2 regions of the Acidovorax sp. Q11 genome follow, and region 1 is predicted to be linked to the other one. Evidence: predicted binding sites of a transcription regulator. Region 1 holds the regulator's gene; the other holds the start of a gene.
The links. Region 1 encodes sigma-54, which starts transcription at its own class of promoters, with help from an activator protein. Its sites were predicted from a motif close to TGGCANGNAANCTGCTTT; they were not measured.
Positions count from the first base shown of each region.

Region 2: the regulator sigma-54 is predicted to act here: its motif matches at 3,232-3,249, upstream of ACYZGB_RS14445 (TorF family putative porin).

Region 1 covers NZ_JBUDZG010000007.1:173,432-180,513, reverse strand. The annotation lists gene argS (arginine--tRNA ligase) at 1-537, shown strand, start outside; gene ACYZGB_RS08870 (SPOR domain-containing protein) at 553-1,206, shown strand; gene ACYZGB_RS08865 (thiol:disulfide interchange protein DsbA/DsbL) at 1,286-1,933, shown strand; gene lptA (lipopolysaccharide transport periplasmic protein LptA) at 2,069-2,725, shown strand; gene lptB (LPS export ABC transporter ATP-binding protein) at 2,722-3,504, shown strand; gene ACYZGB_RS08850 (RNA polymerase factor sigma-54) at 3,504-5,087, shown strand; gene ACYZGB_RS08845 (glutaredoxin domain-containing protein) at 5,138-5,620, opposite strand; gene ACYZGB_RS08840 (acyl-CoA thioesterase) at 5,845-6,327, shown strand; gene ACYZGB_RS08835 (THUMP domain-containing class I SAM-dependent RNA methyltransferase) at 6,324-7,082, shown strand, end outside.
Region 2 covers NZ_JBUDZG010000017.1:45,920-53,001, reverse strand. The annotation lists gene ACYZGB_RS14460 (acyl CoA:acetate/3-ketoacid CoA transferase) at 1-773, shown strand, start outside; gene ACYZGB_RS14455 (MarR family winged helix-turn-helix transcriptional regulator) at 852-1,358, opposite strand; gene ACYZGB_RS14450 (YifB family Mg chelatase-like AAA ATPase) at 1,516-3,060, opposite strand; gene ACYZGB_RS14445 (TorF family putative porin) at 3,286-4,017, shown strand; gene glnK (P-II family nitrogen regulator) at 4,061-4,399, shown strand; gene amt (ammonium transporter) at 4,436-5,977, shown strand; gene glcE (glycolate oxidase subunit GlcE) at 6,253-7,082, shown strand, end outside.

The DNA of each region.
Region 1 (7,082 bases):
GTCAAGATCAGCAAGCGCGCGGGCAGCTACGTCACGCTGCGCGATTTGATCGAGTGGACCAGCAAGGACGCGGTGCGCTTCTTCCTGCTCAGCCGCAAGCCCGACACCGAGTACACCTTTGACGTGGACCTGGCCGTGGCGCAGAACAACGACAACCCGGTGTACTACGTGCAGTACGCGCATGCGCGCATCTGCTCGGTGCTGCGCGCCTGGCAGGAGGCGGGCGGTGCTGATGTGGCGTCGCTCAAGGATGTGGACCTGTCGGCCCTGGAAGGCCCCCAGGCCCAGGCACTGATGCTGCAACTGGCCAAATACCCCGAGATGCTGACCGCCGCTGCCGACGGAGAGGCCCCGCACGACGTGACCTTCTACCTGCGCGACCTGGCCGCCAGCTACCACAGCTACTACGATGCCGAGCGCATCCTGGTGGACGACGAAGTGGTGAAGAAAGCTCGCCTGGCGCTCGTCGCCGCCACCGCCCAGGTATTGCACAATGGCTTGGCCGTGCTGGGTGTTTCAGCTCCAGCCAGAATGTAAGCAGTTACTACCAATATGAAAAAGCAACAGACGGGCGGGACCATCATCGGCTTTATCGTCGGTGTCATCGTGGGCCTGGGCGCTGCGCTGGCGGTGGCCGTGTATGTGACCAAGGTGCCGGTGCCTTTTCTGAACAAGGGCGGCGGGCGCACAGCAGACATGGACGCCGCCGAGTCGCAGAAGAACAAGAACTGGGACCCGAACTCGCCGCTGTACGGCAAGAACCCGGCCCGGCCTGCAGCGCCGCCCGTAGCGGCTGCCGCTTCGGCGCCGGCCTCGGCTGCAGCACCTGCGCCTGAGGTGCGGGCTGCTGCGTCGGCCCCCAAGCCCGCTGCCAGCAAGCCCGAGGCCGCCAAGGCCGAAACCAAGCCGGGTGCCGACCCGCTGGGCGACCTGGCCGTGGCCAAAGCCGCCGCCAAGGGCAATGTGGACCCGTTTGACTACTTTGTGCAGGCCGGTGCCTTCCGCACCCAGGCCGATGCCGATGCCCAGCGCGCCAAGCTGGCCATGATGGGCTGGGAAGCCCGCGTGAGCGAGCGTGAGCAAAATGGCCGGGCGGTGTTCCGCGTGCGTGTGGGCCCCTTCACCAAGCGCGACGATGCCGAGCAGCTCAAGGAGAAGCTCGACGGCGCCGGGCTGGAGTCGGCGCTGGTGCGCGTCCAGCGCTGATGCGTCAGACTTCGGGCGCTGAACTTTTTGCGGGGGCATGGCTCCCATCCCCCAGACCTGAACTAGGAGAGTCTTTGCCATGAAACGCCGTGAGTTTTCTTTGTCCGCTGCTTCGGCAGTCGCCGCTTCCGCCCTGACGCTGCCCGTCGCCACCCCCGCGCTGGCCCAGGCCCGCCAGTTCAAGGAGGGCAAGGACTACAAGCGGCTGGACAAGCCCGTGGCGCCCGATGCACCGGCCGGCAAGGTCGATGTGATCGAGTTCTTCTGGTACAGCTGCCCCCACTGCAATGTGTTCGAACCCACGCTGGACGCCTGGGTCAAGGCCGCGCCCAAGGATCTTTTCATCCGCCGCGTGCCTGTGGCCTTCAATGCCAGCTTCGTGCCCCAGCAAAAGCTGTTCTACACCCTGGAAGGCATGGGCAAGCTCGAAGCCCTGCACGCCAAGGTGTTCCGCGCAATCCATGTAGAAAAGGCCAAGCTGGCCAAGGACGACGAGATTTTTGCCTGGGTAGCCCAGCAGGGTGTGGATGCCGCCAAGTTCAAGGAAGTCTACGCATCGTTCACCGTCTCCAACCAGGTCCGCCGCGCCTCGCAGCTGCAGGACGCTTATGGCGTGGAAGGCGTGCCCTCCATGGGCGTGGCGGGCAAGTTCTACACGGACGGCACCATGGCCGGCAACATGCAGAACGTGCTCCAGGTCGTGGAAGCGCTGGTCAAGCAAAAGTAAGCCCCGGGCTGCCCTGGGCACAAGCTCCTTAGCGCCAAAGGCCCTGGATACCCGATGAAGAAAGCCCGCTGATGCGGGCTTTCTTCATGGAGGGCGCGTGGGGATGGCTACAATGAACTGCAAGATTCGTGCCCTATGAACCACCGCCTCCTTCCGACCCTCCTGCTCGCGGCCCTGGCCTGCCTTCATGGCGTGGCCCACGCTGAAAAAGCCGACCGCGCCAAGCCCATGAACATCGAGGCCGACGCGTTGCGCCACGATGAACTCAAGCAGACCAGCGTGTTCTCGGGGCGCGTGGTCATGACCAAGGGCACCATCGTGCTGCGCGGCGCGCGGCTGGATGTGCGCCAGGATGCCGATGGCTACCAGTTTGGTGTGGTCACAGCCGAAGCAGGCAAACGCGCCTTCTTCCGCCAAAAGCGCGACACCTTGCCCGGCGCGCCCGACGAGTACATCGAAGGCGAAAGCGAAGTCATCGAGTACGACGGCAAGGCCGATAACGTGCGTTTCATCACCCGCGCCGAGCTGCGCCGCTACCGGGGCGCTGCGCTCAGCGACGAGATCACGGGTGCCGTGATCGTCTACAACAACCTCACCGACGTGTTCACCGTGGACGGCCAGCGCGCCCCCGCCACCAATGCGGCAGGCGATGCCCCGGCCCCCGGCAACCGCGTGCGCGCGGTGCTGGCGCCCAAGGACCCGCCCGCTGGTGCTGCAGCGCCTGCGCCGGCCGCCCCCGGCGCCGCACCCGTGCTGCGCCCCAGCAACAGCCTTGGCGGCGGCTCCAAGTGAGCGCAGTGCCCGTCCATCCCGGCCCTGACACCCAGGCCGGCAGCCGCCTGGAGGTGCAGCACCTGGCCAAGTCGTACGGCAGCCGCAAGGTCGTCAAGGACGTGTCGCTGGTCGTGCAAAAAGGCGAGGTCGTGGGGCTGCTCGGCCCCAACGGCGCGGGCAAGACCACCTCGTTCTACATGATCGTGGGCCTGGTGCGCAGCGATGCGGGCGACATCCGCATCGACGGCCATTCGGTGGCCCACATGCCCATTCACCGCCGCTCGCGCCTGGGGCTGTCGTATCTGCCGCAGGAAGCCTCGATTTTTCGCAAGCTCACGGTCGAAGAAAACGTGCGCGCCGTGCTGGAGCTGCAGCGTGGCGATGACGGCCAGCCGCTCTCGCGCGACGCCATCGAGGAGCGCCTGACGGCCTTGCTGGAAGAGCTGCGCGTGCAGCACCTGCGCGCCTCGCCCGCGATGGCCCTGTCCGGTGGCGAGCGCCGCCGGGTGGAGATCGCCCGCGCCCTGGCCACACAGCCGCGCTTCATCCTGCTGGACGAGCCCTTTGCCGGCATCGACCCCATCGCCGTGATCGAGATCCAGCGCATCATCGGTTTCCTCAAGGCGCGCGGCATTGGCGTGCTCATCACCGACCACAACGTGCGCGAGACCCTGGGCATCTGCGACCACGCCTTCATCATCAGCGACGGCCGTGTGCTGGCGCAGGGCACGCCGTCCGAGATCGTGGACAACGCCGAAGTGCGCCGGGTGTACCTGGGCGAACATTTCCGCATGTGATGAAGCCTGGCCTGTCGCTGCGCGTCTCGCAGCACCTTGCATTGACCCCCCAGCTGCAGCAGTCCATCCGGCTGCTGCAGTTGTCCACACTCGAACTCTCGCAGGAAGTCGAGCAGATGCTCGACGAGAACCCGTTCCTCGAATGCACGGCCGAAGAGGCGCCGCGCGAGGAGTTTGGCCTGGAAGCCGCCGACACCCCCGCGCAAGCCGACGAATACAGCGCTGAAGATGCTATATTTTCAGGAGCTGCAAGTGCAAGCACAGCGGGCGCAGAGGGCCAAAATGATGCCGAATCGCCAGGCCCTGGCGCCGACGAACCCGACTGGAGCGGCGACGGCACGGTAGAGATGGCGCCCAACGACGCCGAGTGGGGTGGCGACGCCCCGGCCCGCACCCGCAACGATGCGGAGGGCGACGACGCCGACGCCACCGAACTGGCCCGCTCGCACGAATCGCTCACCGCCTTTTTGCACCGCCAGGCCCTGTCGCTGCGCCTGTCCGAGGTGGACTGCGCCGCGCTGCGCTTCCTGATCGAATCCCTGAACGACGACGGTTACCTCGAAGAGCCGCTCGAAGAACTCGCCATCGCACTGGCCGGGCTGGACGACCTGGAGCAGATCGAGGAGCTGGTGCACCGCTTTACCGTGGCGCTGCGCCTGCTGCAAAGCCTGGAGCCCACGGGCGTGGGCGCGCGCAACCTGGCCGAATGCCTCACGCTGCAGCTCAAGGCGCTGGACGCCGACGAAGAGGCCGACCCCGACACCGTGCAGACGGCGCTCACCATCTGCCAGCAGCCGCTGGAGATGCTGGCCCGCCGCGACATCCGCCGCTTGACCCAGCTGTGTGGCGACGGCGAAGAGCGCACCCGCGCCGCCATGGCGCTGATCGCCCGCCTGGAGCCTCGCCCCGGCCGCAAGTTCGTCGATGTAGAGCGCAACATCATCATCCCCGACGTCATCGTGCGCAAAGCTGGTCGCGCCAACGGGCGGGACGGCCAGCACAACTTCATCGTGCAGCTCAACCCCGACGTGATGCCCCGCCTGCGTGTGCACGACATCTACGCCGGCGCGCTGCGCGGCCACAAGGGCGGCGAGGGCCACCAGGGCATGCAGCAGCGGCTGCAGGAGGCGCGCTGGTTCATCAAGAACATCCAGCAGCGCTTTGACACCATCCTGCGCGTTTCGCGCGCCATCGTCGAGCGGCAGAAGAACTTCTTCACCCACGGCGAACTCGCCATGCGCCCCCTGGTGCTGCGCGACATCGCCGACGAACTGGGCCTGCACGAGTCCACCATCAGCCGCGTGACCACGGCCAAGTACATGGCCACGCCCATCGGCACCTACGAGCTGAAGTACTTCTTTGGCTCTGGCCTGGGCACGGAAACCGGTGGCAATGCGTCCAGCACGGCCGTGCGCGCACTGATCAAGCAGTTCGTGTCGGCCGAAAGCCCCACCAAGCCGCTGTCGGACAGCCAGATCGCCGAGATGCTCAAGGAGCAGGGCATTGAATGCGCACGCCGCACGGTGGCCAAATACCGCGAGGCGCTCAAGATTGCGCCCGCCAATTTGCGCAAGGCGCTGTAGCGCTCAACGCGTTGAAGGGCGCGAGGGCTGCTTGAACGCCCGCCGCCAGGTTACTTGCGTGCCATGAACACCGCGTCATACGCCTGGGGTGTGAACCCGGCGATCTTCTGGCCGTTGGTCAGCAAGACCGGCACGCCCCTGGCGCCCAGCTGCTTGAACGCCGCCTTGCCAGAAGGCGTGTCGATGTCCAGCTCCCGATACGCGATGCCTTTGCCCGCCAGATAGGATTTGGCCGCCTTGCAGTAGCCGCACCAGGTCGCCATGTAAAGCACCACATCGCCCCTGGGGGCTGCGGCTGGCGGCGCGTCGGGGGCGGCTGCCGCCTGGGGCGCGGGCGATGCGCCCGGCACCACACTCACCGGCAGGTTCTCCAGCTTCATCGTCTTTTCCACGGCACCTGTCACAGGGGGCTTGTCGCTGTACACGACCCTGCCGTCTGCGCCCACCGATTTGTACAGCGTCTGGGCGCCTGCGCCCCAGGGCGTGGCGGCCAGCACCAGCACGGTCAGCAGGGTCCGATAAAAAGGGCGCATGGGGGGCTCCGGTAAAATCCGCTGCCCGAGAGCATACGAGACAAGGGGCATGGGGCCTGCAAGGTCCTTATGCCACCAACCCGCATTGCGACCCATGGCGTCTTGGCGTGCTGAGCCGCCCCACCACCGGTGGCCCTGCAGGCACCCTGCGGCACACGCCGCGCACCACTCCCCGCGCAGGCTAGTGCTCTCCGCTTCCTTTTTTCCTACCCCTGTCCGCCACCATGGCCCGCATTGTTTTTGACCTCCCCCCGCACTTCGGCTTTGCCACCGAGCTGCAGATCTACATCAGCCACGTGAACCAGGGCGGGCACCTGGACAACGCGCAGCTGCTCAGCCTGGTGTCCGAAGCGCGCGTGCGTTTCTTCCAGTCGCTGGGCTACCCCGAGGCGGATGTGGGCGGCCTGTCCATCGTCGTCGGCGACATCGTGGCGCAGTACAAGTCCGAGGGGTTCCATGGCGAGACCATGCGGGTGGAGATGGCCCCGGCAGACTTCAACCGCTACGGCTTCGACCTCGTGTTCTGCATGACCGAGAAGACCTCCGGCCGCGAAGTGGCACGCGGCAAGATCGGCATCGTCTTCATCGGCAAGGCCGACCGCAAGGTGGCGTTGATCCCCGAATCCATCCGCCAATTGCTGTTAGCCCGCGCAGGTGAGCCCGGTTCCCCCGCAGTGCCCGAGCGCGTATCCTCCCCATCGACATGAACCAACTCCAACTTTTCCTTCCTTGCGCTGCGGGCGTCGAGGGCTTTCTGGCCGACGAGGTGCATGGCATCACTGGCCTCACGGGGCAAGACCTGCTGGTAGGCCGGGGTGGCGTGCTGCTGCGCGCCTCGTGGCGCCAGGCCATGCAGCTCAACCTGCACAGCCGCCTGGCCCAGCGCGTGCTGGTGCAGCTGGCGCACCGCCCGTACCGTTCCGAAAACGACCTCTACGCCATGGCCAGCGATGTGGCCTGGGAGATCTGGTTCACCACGCGCCAGACCTTCAAGGTCGAGGTGACCGCCCAGCACAGCCCGTTGCAGAGCCTCAACTTTGCGGGCCTCAAGGTCAAAGATGCCGTGGCCGATCGCTTCCGCCACAAGAGCGGCGTGCGGCCCGACGTGAACACCCAGTGGCCCGATGTGCGCATCCACCTGCACCTGACCACCGACGAGGCCACGATCTACATCGACACCTCGGGCGAGCCGCTGTTCAAGCGCGGCTGGCGCGAGGACAAGGGCGACGCGCCGCTCAAGGAAACCCTGGCCGCCGCCATGATCGCCGCCAGTGGCTGGGACCCGCATGGCGACAACCCCCAGCCCCTGTACGACCCCTGCTGCGGCAGCGGCACCATCGTGGTCGAGGCCGCACAGATCGCCTGCCGCATCCCGGCGGGCATGTTGCGGCGCTTTGCGTTCGAGAAACTGCTGCCGTTCCAGGCGCATGTCTGGGGTGCTATTAAAAACGAAGCTGAAAGC
Region 2 (7,082 bases), on a different contig from region 1:
TGGACGAACGCAAGGTCATCGCACGCCGCACCGCGCTGGAGCTGAAGCCGGGTGCCATCACCAACCTGGGCATCGGTATTCCGGCCGGTGTGCCGTCGGTGGCGGCGGAAGAGGGCGTGGCGGACCAGTTCACGCTGAGCGTGGAAAGTGGCATCACCGGCGGCATCCCGGCGCAGCTGGGTGACTTCGGCACGGCCTACAACGCCGACGCGATCATTGAGCAGTCGTTGCAGTTCGACTTTTACGACGGCGGCGGGCTGGACGCGAGCTTCCTGGGCCTGGCGCAGGCCGACAACCACGGCAACGTGAACGTGAGCAAGTTCAACGGCCGGCCCGTGGGCTGTGGCGGCTTTGTGAACATCACGCGCTCGACCAAGAACCTGGTGTTCTGCGGCACCTTCACGGCAGGTGGCCTGGAGGTGAAGGTGGCCGACGGCCAGCTCACCATCGCCCGGGAAGGCCGCTCGCGCAAGTTCATCGAGAAGGTCGAGCAGATCACCTTCAACGGGCTGGATGCTGCCCAGCGGGAGCAGAACGTGCTCTTCGTGACCGAACGCGCCGTGTTCCACCTGACCACCGAAGGCCTGGAGCTGACAGAGATTGCGCCCGGCATCGACCTGGAGCGCGACGTGCTGGCGCACATGGGCTTCAAGCCGATCATGCGCAATGTGAAGACCATGGACGCGGGCCTGTTCCACGAAAAGTGGGGCGGGCTGGCGGCGGCCATGGCGGCGAAGTCTGAGGCGGTGGCACCGGCGGCCGCAGGCCAATAAACGGGGCGCTGAAGCTGCCCGAAGCCGGGCACAAAACCAAAGACCAAGGGGCGCTGGCTGCAGCGCCCCATTTTTTTGTCAGGCCCCGTCGCGGGCGTAGACCTTTTGCAGCAGGCGTATCAGCGTCTTGCGTTCGGCGGCCGTGAGGCCGGCGGTGGCGTCCACCTCCAGCTGCGCGGCGGTCTGCTCGGCCTGGGCGGTCAGTTCCACACCGGCGGGCGTCAGGTGCAGGCCCATGGCGCGGCCGTCGCTGGGGTGGGGGCGGCGCTCGATCAGCCCGCGCCGCTCCAGCGCCGCAATCAGGCCCACCAGGTTGGGCGGCAACACGCCCAGCGTCACGCACAGCTGGCGCGAGGTCACGCCCGGGTTGTGCGCCACCAGCGACAGCACCGAAAAATCCACCACCTTGAGGCGGTACACCGCCATGCGTTCCATGAACACCTCGATCACGGCCAGCGACGCGCGCCGCGCGTTGTAGCCCACCAGGGTGCGCAGAAAACCGGTGTCCACCGATTCAGGCGCGGGCGTGGCAGGGGTGTCGAGCGTGGCGGCGGCGGTCTTTTTGGAAGTGCGGGGGCTGGGCATGGGGCGATTGTGGCGGCGCAATGTGGGGGTGGGTGCAAGACAGCAAGAAATTTGATTCAAATCAGCCGTTTGCGCCTGTCTGTATTGCCTGTTTAGCTATAAAAATAGTAGTAAATGATGCGTAAAAACCCGCAGTGGCAGGCGCCTGCCATGCGCGTCAGGCGGGGTGGCGCAGCACGCGGCGGTACTGCACGGCCTCGGCCACATGGCCCACCTCGGTGTCAGCGGCGCCTGCCAGGTCGGCAATGGTGCGGGCCACCTTGAGCGCACGGTGCGTGCTGCGCGCCGACCAGCCCAGGCGGGCGGCAGCGGTGTTCAGGAACTTCGCAGCCGCATCCTGCAGCTGCAGGTGGTTGTCGATCTCCTGGCCCTGCAGCGCCTGGTTGGCCTTGCCCTGGCGGGCGAGTGCGCGCTGGCGGGCCTGCTCCACGCGCGTGCGGATGGCGGTGGTGGATTCACCCGCCGGGGTCTGCACCAGCTGCTCGGCGGGCAGGGCGGGCACCTCCACATGCAGGTCGATGCGGTCCAGCAGCGGGCCGCTGAGCTTGGCCTGGTAGCGGTTCACCTGGTCGGGTGTGCAGCGGCACGCGCGCTGAGAGGAGCCCAGAAACCCGCAGGGGCAGGGGTTCATGGCCGCAATCATCTGAAAGCGCGCCGGAAACTCCGCGCGCTGGGCGGCGCGGGCGATGGTGATGTGGCCTGTCTCCAGCGGCTCTCGCAGGGCCTCCAGCGCGGCCCTGGGGAATTCAGGCAGTTCGTCCAAAAAAAGGACGCCTTGATGGGCCAGGGAGATTTCGCCCGGGCGCGGGGGCGAGCCGCCACCCACCAACGCCACTGCGCTGGCCGTGTGGTGCGGCTGGCCAGTCGGTCGCTGGCCCCAGGCCTCGGGGCGAAAGCGCCCGGCCAGGCTGGCAATGGCGGCGCTCTCCAGCGCTTCTTCCACCGTCATCGCGGGCAGCAGGCCCGCAAAACGCTGAGCCAGCATCGATTTGCCCGAGCCCGGTGGTCCGGCCATCAGTACGCTGTGGCCACCCGCAGCGGCAATCTCCAGCGCGCGTTTGGCGCCGGCCTGGCCCTTCACGTCGGCCATGTCGGGGCCGGTGGTGCGGGTGGCCATGGGGGTGGCCGCCAGGCGGGTCCAGCCGTCGTTGGCCACGTCGGCATCGTCGCCCGCCACGCAGCCCGGGGGCAGAAAGGCGCGCACCACGTCCAGCAGGTGGCGCGCGCGCACCACCTGGGCAGAGGGCACCAGGGCGGCCTCTTCGGCGCTGCCGGGGGGCAGCACCAGCTGGGTGTCGATCCGCTGCGTCTGCAGCGCCAGGCTGGTGGCCAGCGCGCCGCGCACGGGGCGCAGCTCGCCCGACAGCGACAGCTCCCCCGCAAACTCGTAGCCCGCCAGGCGGCTGGCATCCACCTGGCCGCTGGCGGCAAGGATGCCCAGGGCAATGGGCAAATCGAAGCGGCCCGAGTCCTTGGGCAAATCGGCCGGGGCCAAATTGACCGTGATGCGTTTGTTGGTGGGGAACTCCAGCCCCGCGTTCTGCAGCGCCGAGCGCACGCGCTCGCGGGCCTCCTTCACCTCCACCTCGGCCAGCCCCACCAGCGTGAAGCTGGGCAGGCCGTTGGCCAGATGCACTTCCACGGTGACAGAAGGCGCCAACATCCCCAGAAGGGCGCGGCTTTGCACCAAAGCAAGACTCATGAAACGGTTTCTCCCCAGATGGGTGCGTTTGTGGGTGTTTTGGCGCGGGCTTGTGGGTTTATGCACCATATGGGTGCGCTGCGCCCGGCGCGATCCCCACCACTGTACTGGGGATTGTTGTAACCCAACGCAACCGCGCCCGGGCCGCATGCGCCGGGCCTGTGGAGGCAATGGCACGTTCCGTGCTTAAAGCGCTTGTCCCTACTTTGTCCAACCGGAGGAAACATGACCCGCGCCATCATCAAGACCCTGGGCGTTGCCCTTGTTGCAACCCTTCCCATGCTGGCCAGTGCCCAGCTCACCGGCAACGTCAGCCTGACCACCAACTACAAGTTCCGTGGCCAGGACCAGGACGCCACCAAGGCCAAGGCCGTCAAGCCTGCGCTGCAAGGCGGCTTCGACTACGCCTTTGGCGAATCCGGCTGGTACGTGGGCAACTGGAACTCCAGCGTGGACTGGCTGACCAACAATTCGCTCGAATCCGACCTGTACGGCGGCTACAAGTTCAAGGCCGCAGGCGCTGACTTCGATGTGGGCGCCCTGACCTACATCTACCCCGGCAACAGCAACGGCAACACCACCGAGCTGTATGGCGCGGCCACCATGGGCCCCTTCACTGCCAAGTATTCGCATACCATCTCCAAGGACTACTTCGGCTTTGCCGGTGCCAAGTCCGGCTCGGGCCTGAAGGGCCGCAACACGGGTTACCTGAACTTCGGCTTTGCGCAGGAAGTGGCGCCCAGCGTCACCGTGAAGGCCTCGGTGGGCTTCACGCGTTTTGCCAGCGACATCAAGGACCTGGGCGTACCCAACTACATGGACTATCAATTGGGTGGCGCGTATGACTTTGGCGGTGGCCTGTCGCTGGGCGCGGCCGTGGTTGGTGCCAACAAGAAGGCCTTCTTCGGCCACGTCAACAAGTCGCGCGTGATCGTCACGCTGACCAAAACCCTGTAAATCTCAATGGGCGCCCCGGGCGCCCATTCCGGAGGAATCCAAAATGAAAATGGTGACAGCCATCATCAAGCCCTTCAAGCTGGACGAAGTGCGCGAAGCGCTTTCGGACATCGGCGTGCAAGGCATCACGGTCACTGAGGTCAAGGGTTTTGGCCGCCAGAAGGGTCACACCGAGCTGTACCGTGGTGCAGAGTATGTGGTGGACTTCTTGCCCAAGGTCAAGATCGAAGCCGCTATCGCGGACGACCTGGTGGACCGTGTGATCGAGTCCATCGAAAGCGCCGCGCGCACCGGCAAGATCGGTGACGGCAAGATCTTTGTGACCCACCTGGAGCAGGTGGTGCGCATCCGCACGGGCGAAACCGGCAAGGAAGCCCTGTAAGGGCCCGGTCGCAACAGACACAAGAGAAGAAATGCCATGAAAAAACTGCTTGCTTCCTTCATTCTGGGGCTGGGTCTGCTGACCATGGGCAATCTGTCCCTGGCCCAGGCTCCTGCCGCCGAACCGGCGGCCGCCACCTCCGCTGCCCCGGCTGCTGAGGCCGCTGCACCCGCAGCTGCTGCTGCCCCGGCTGCGGCTCCTGCCGCCGCTCCTGCTGCCGCTGCCGCAGAAGCGCCAGCGCCCGTCCCCAACAAGGGCGACACGGCCTGGATGATGACCTCCACCCTGTTGGTGATCCTGATGGTCTTGCCCGGCCTGGCGCTGTTCTACGGCGGCCTGGTGCGCAGCAAGAACATGCTGTCCGTGCTGATGCAGGTCATGGTCACGTTCTCGCTGATCGTGGTGCTGTGGTTCATCTACGGCTACAGCCTGGCCTTTACCGAAGGCAGTGCCTTCATCGGGGGCTTCGACCGCCTGTTCATGAAGGGCATCTGGGACAACGCTGCGGGCACGTTTGCCAACGCGGCCACGTTCAGCAAGGGTGTCGTGATTCCTGAAGTGGTGTTCGCTGCCTTCCAGGCCACGTTCGCCGGCATCACCTGCGCTCTGATCGTGGGTGCGTTCGCCGAGCGCATCAAGTTCAGCGCCGTCATGCTGTTCATGGTGCTGTGGTTCACCTTCAGCTACCTGCCGATCGCCCACATGGTGTGGTTCTGGATGGGCCCTGACGCTTACGCCTCCAAGGAAGTGGCTGACGCCATGACCGGCAAGGCCGGCCAGATCTGGCAGTGGGGTGCTCTGGACTTCGCTGGCGGTACCGTGGTGCACATCAACGCCGCTGTGGCGGGCCTGGTGGGCGCGTTCATGGTGGGCAAGCGCATCGGCTACGGCAAGGAAGCCATGGCGCCTCACAGCCTGACGCTGACCATGGTGGGCGCCTCGCTGCTGTGGGTGGGCTGGTTCGGTTTCAATGCCGGTTCTGCCCTGGAAGCCAACGGCTTCGCCGCCCTGGCCTTTATCAACACGCTGGTGGCCACCGCCGCTGCCGTGCTGGCATGGTGCATCGGTGAAGCGCTGATGCGTGGCAAGGCTTCGATGCTGGGTGCAGCGTCGGGCGCCGTGGCAGGCTTGGTGGCCGTCACGCCGGCTGCTGGCAACGTCGGCATCGGCGGTGCCCTGGTGATCGGCCTGGTGGGTGGTTTTGCCTGCCTGTGGGGTGTCAACGGCCTCAAGAAGCTCTTGGGTGCAGACGACTCGCTCGACGTGTTCGGCGTGCACGGCATCGGCGGCATCGTGGGTGCCCTGCTGACCGGCGTGTTCAACTCGCCGTCCCTCGGCGGTCCTGGCTACGTGGCTGACTGGGTGACCGCTTCCATGGTCACGGCTGCTGACTACTCCATCGCCGCCCAGGTGGGGACGCAGGCCAAGGCCGTGCTGCTGACCATCGTGTGGTCGGGTGTGGTGTCCTTCGTGGCCTACAAGATTGTGGACCTGACCCTGGGCCTGCGTGTCACGGAAGAAGACGAACGCGAAGGTCTGGACATCACATCGCACGGCGAAACGGCGTACAACCGCTGATCTTCGGCCCTGCGCCCCGCGCGCTGCGGTGTCTGGTGGCACCGTGGCGTGGTAGCAAGAAAAACAAGCGAGTTACTCCTCTGGGTTCTTTGGCCCGCCGACCACCGGCGGGCCATTTTTGCGCCAGCAGGGGGCTCGCTTGGCTTGTTCTGGAGCAGGGGCGTTGCGCCCCTTGCTGTCCCCTTCCACCAGACCGCTGTCCTTCACAAGCGCTGTTCAAAAAATTCACGCGCCCCGCCTGCCGTGCCGTACACCGCTGCCGCTACGATGCACGGATGGACTTTTCCCTTGCCCCGATTGCCGAGCGTGTGCGTGCCGCTGCGGCCGACCAGACCCCGTTGCGCATCCGTGGCGGGGGCACCAAGGACTTCCACGGCCTAGCCCTGCACGGCGAGGTGCTCGACACCCGGGGGCTGCGCGGCATCGTGAGCTACGAGCCCAGCGAGCTGGTCGTCACAGTGCGCGCCGGCACCCCACTGGCCGAGCTGGAGGCCGCGCTGGCCGAGCGTGGCCAGTGCCTGCCGTTTGAGCCACCCCATTTCGCCAAGACCTCCTCGGACGCTGCCACCGTGGGCGGCATGGCGGCAGCGGGCCTGTCGGGCCCCGCCCGCGCCAGCGTGGGCGCCGTGCGCGACTACCTGCTGGGCGTGACGGTGCTCAACGGCAAGGGCGAGCTGCTGACCTTTGGCGGCCAGGTCATGAAGAACGTGGCGGGGTACGACGTGTCGCGCCTCATGGCGGGCGCCTGGGGCACGCTGGGCCTGCTGACCGAGGTGAGCCTCAAGGTGCTGCCCGTGGCGCCCGGCGAGGCCACGCTCAGGTTCGATGGCGTCGGCCAGGCTGACGCCCTGCGCAAGCTGCACGCCTGGGGCGGCCAGCCGCTGCCCCTGAACGCCAGTTGCTGGGTGCAAGACGGTGGCGTGGGCACGCTCTATGTGCGCCTGCGCGGCGCCGTGGCGGCGGTGGAGGCCGCGTGCAAGACCCTGGGTGGCACGCGCATGGACAACGCCGCCGTGGCTGCCGACTGGGCCGCCTGCCGCGAGCAGACCCTGCCGTGGTTCACCGACCGCGCCCAGCGCCCCGACCATGCGCTGTGGCGCCTGTC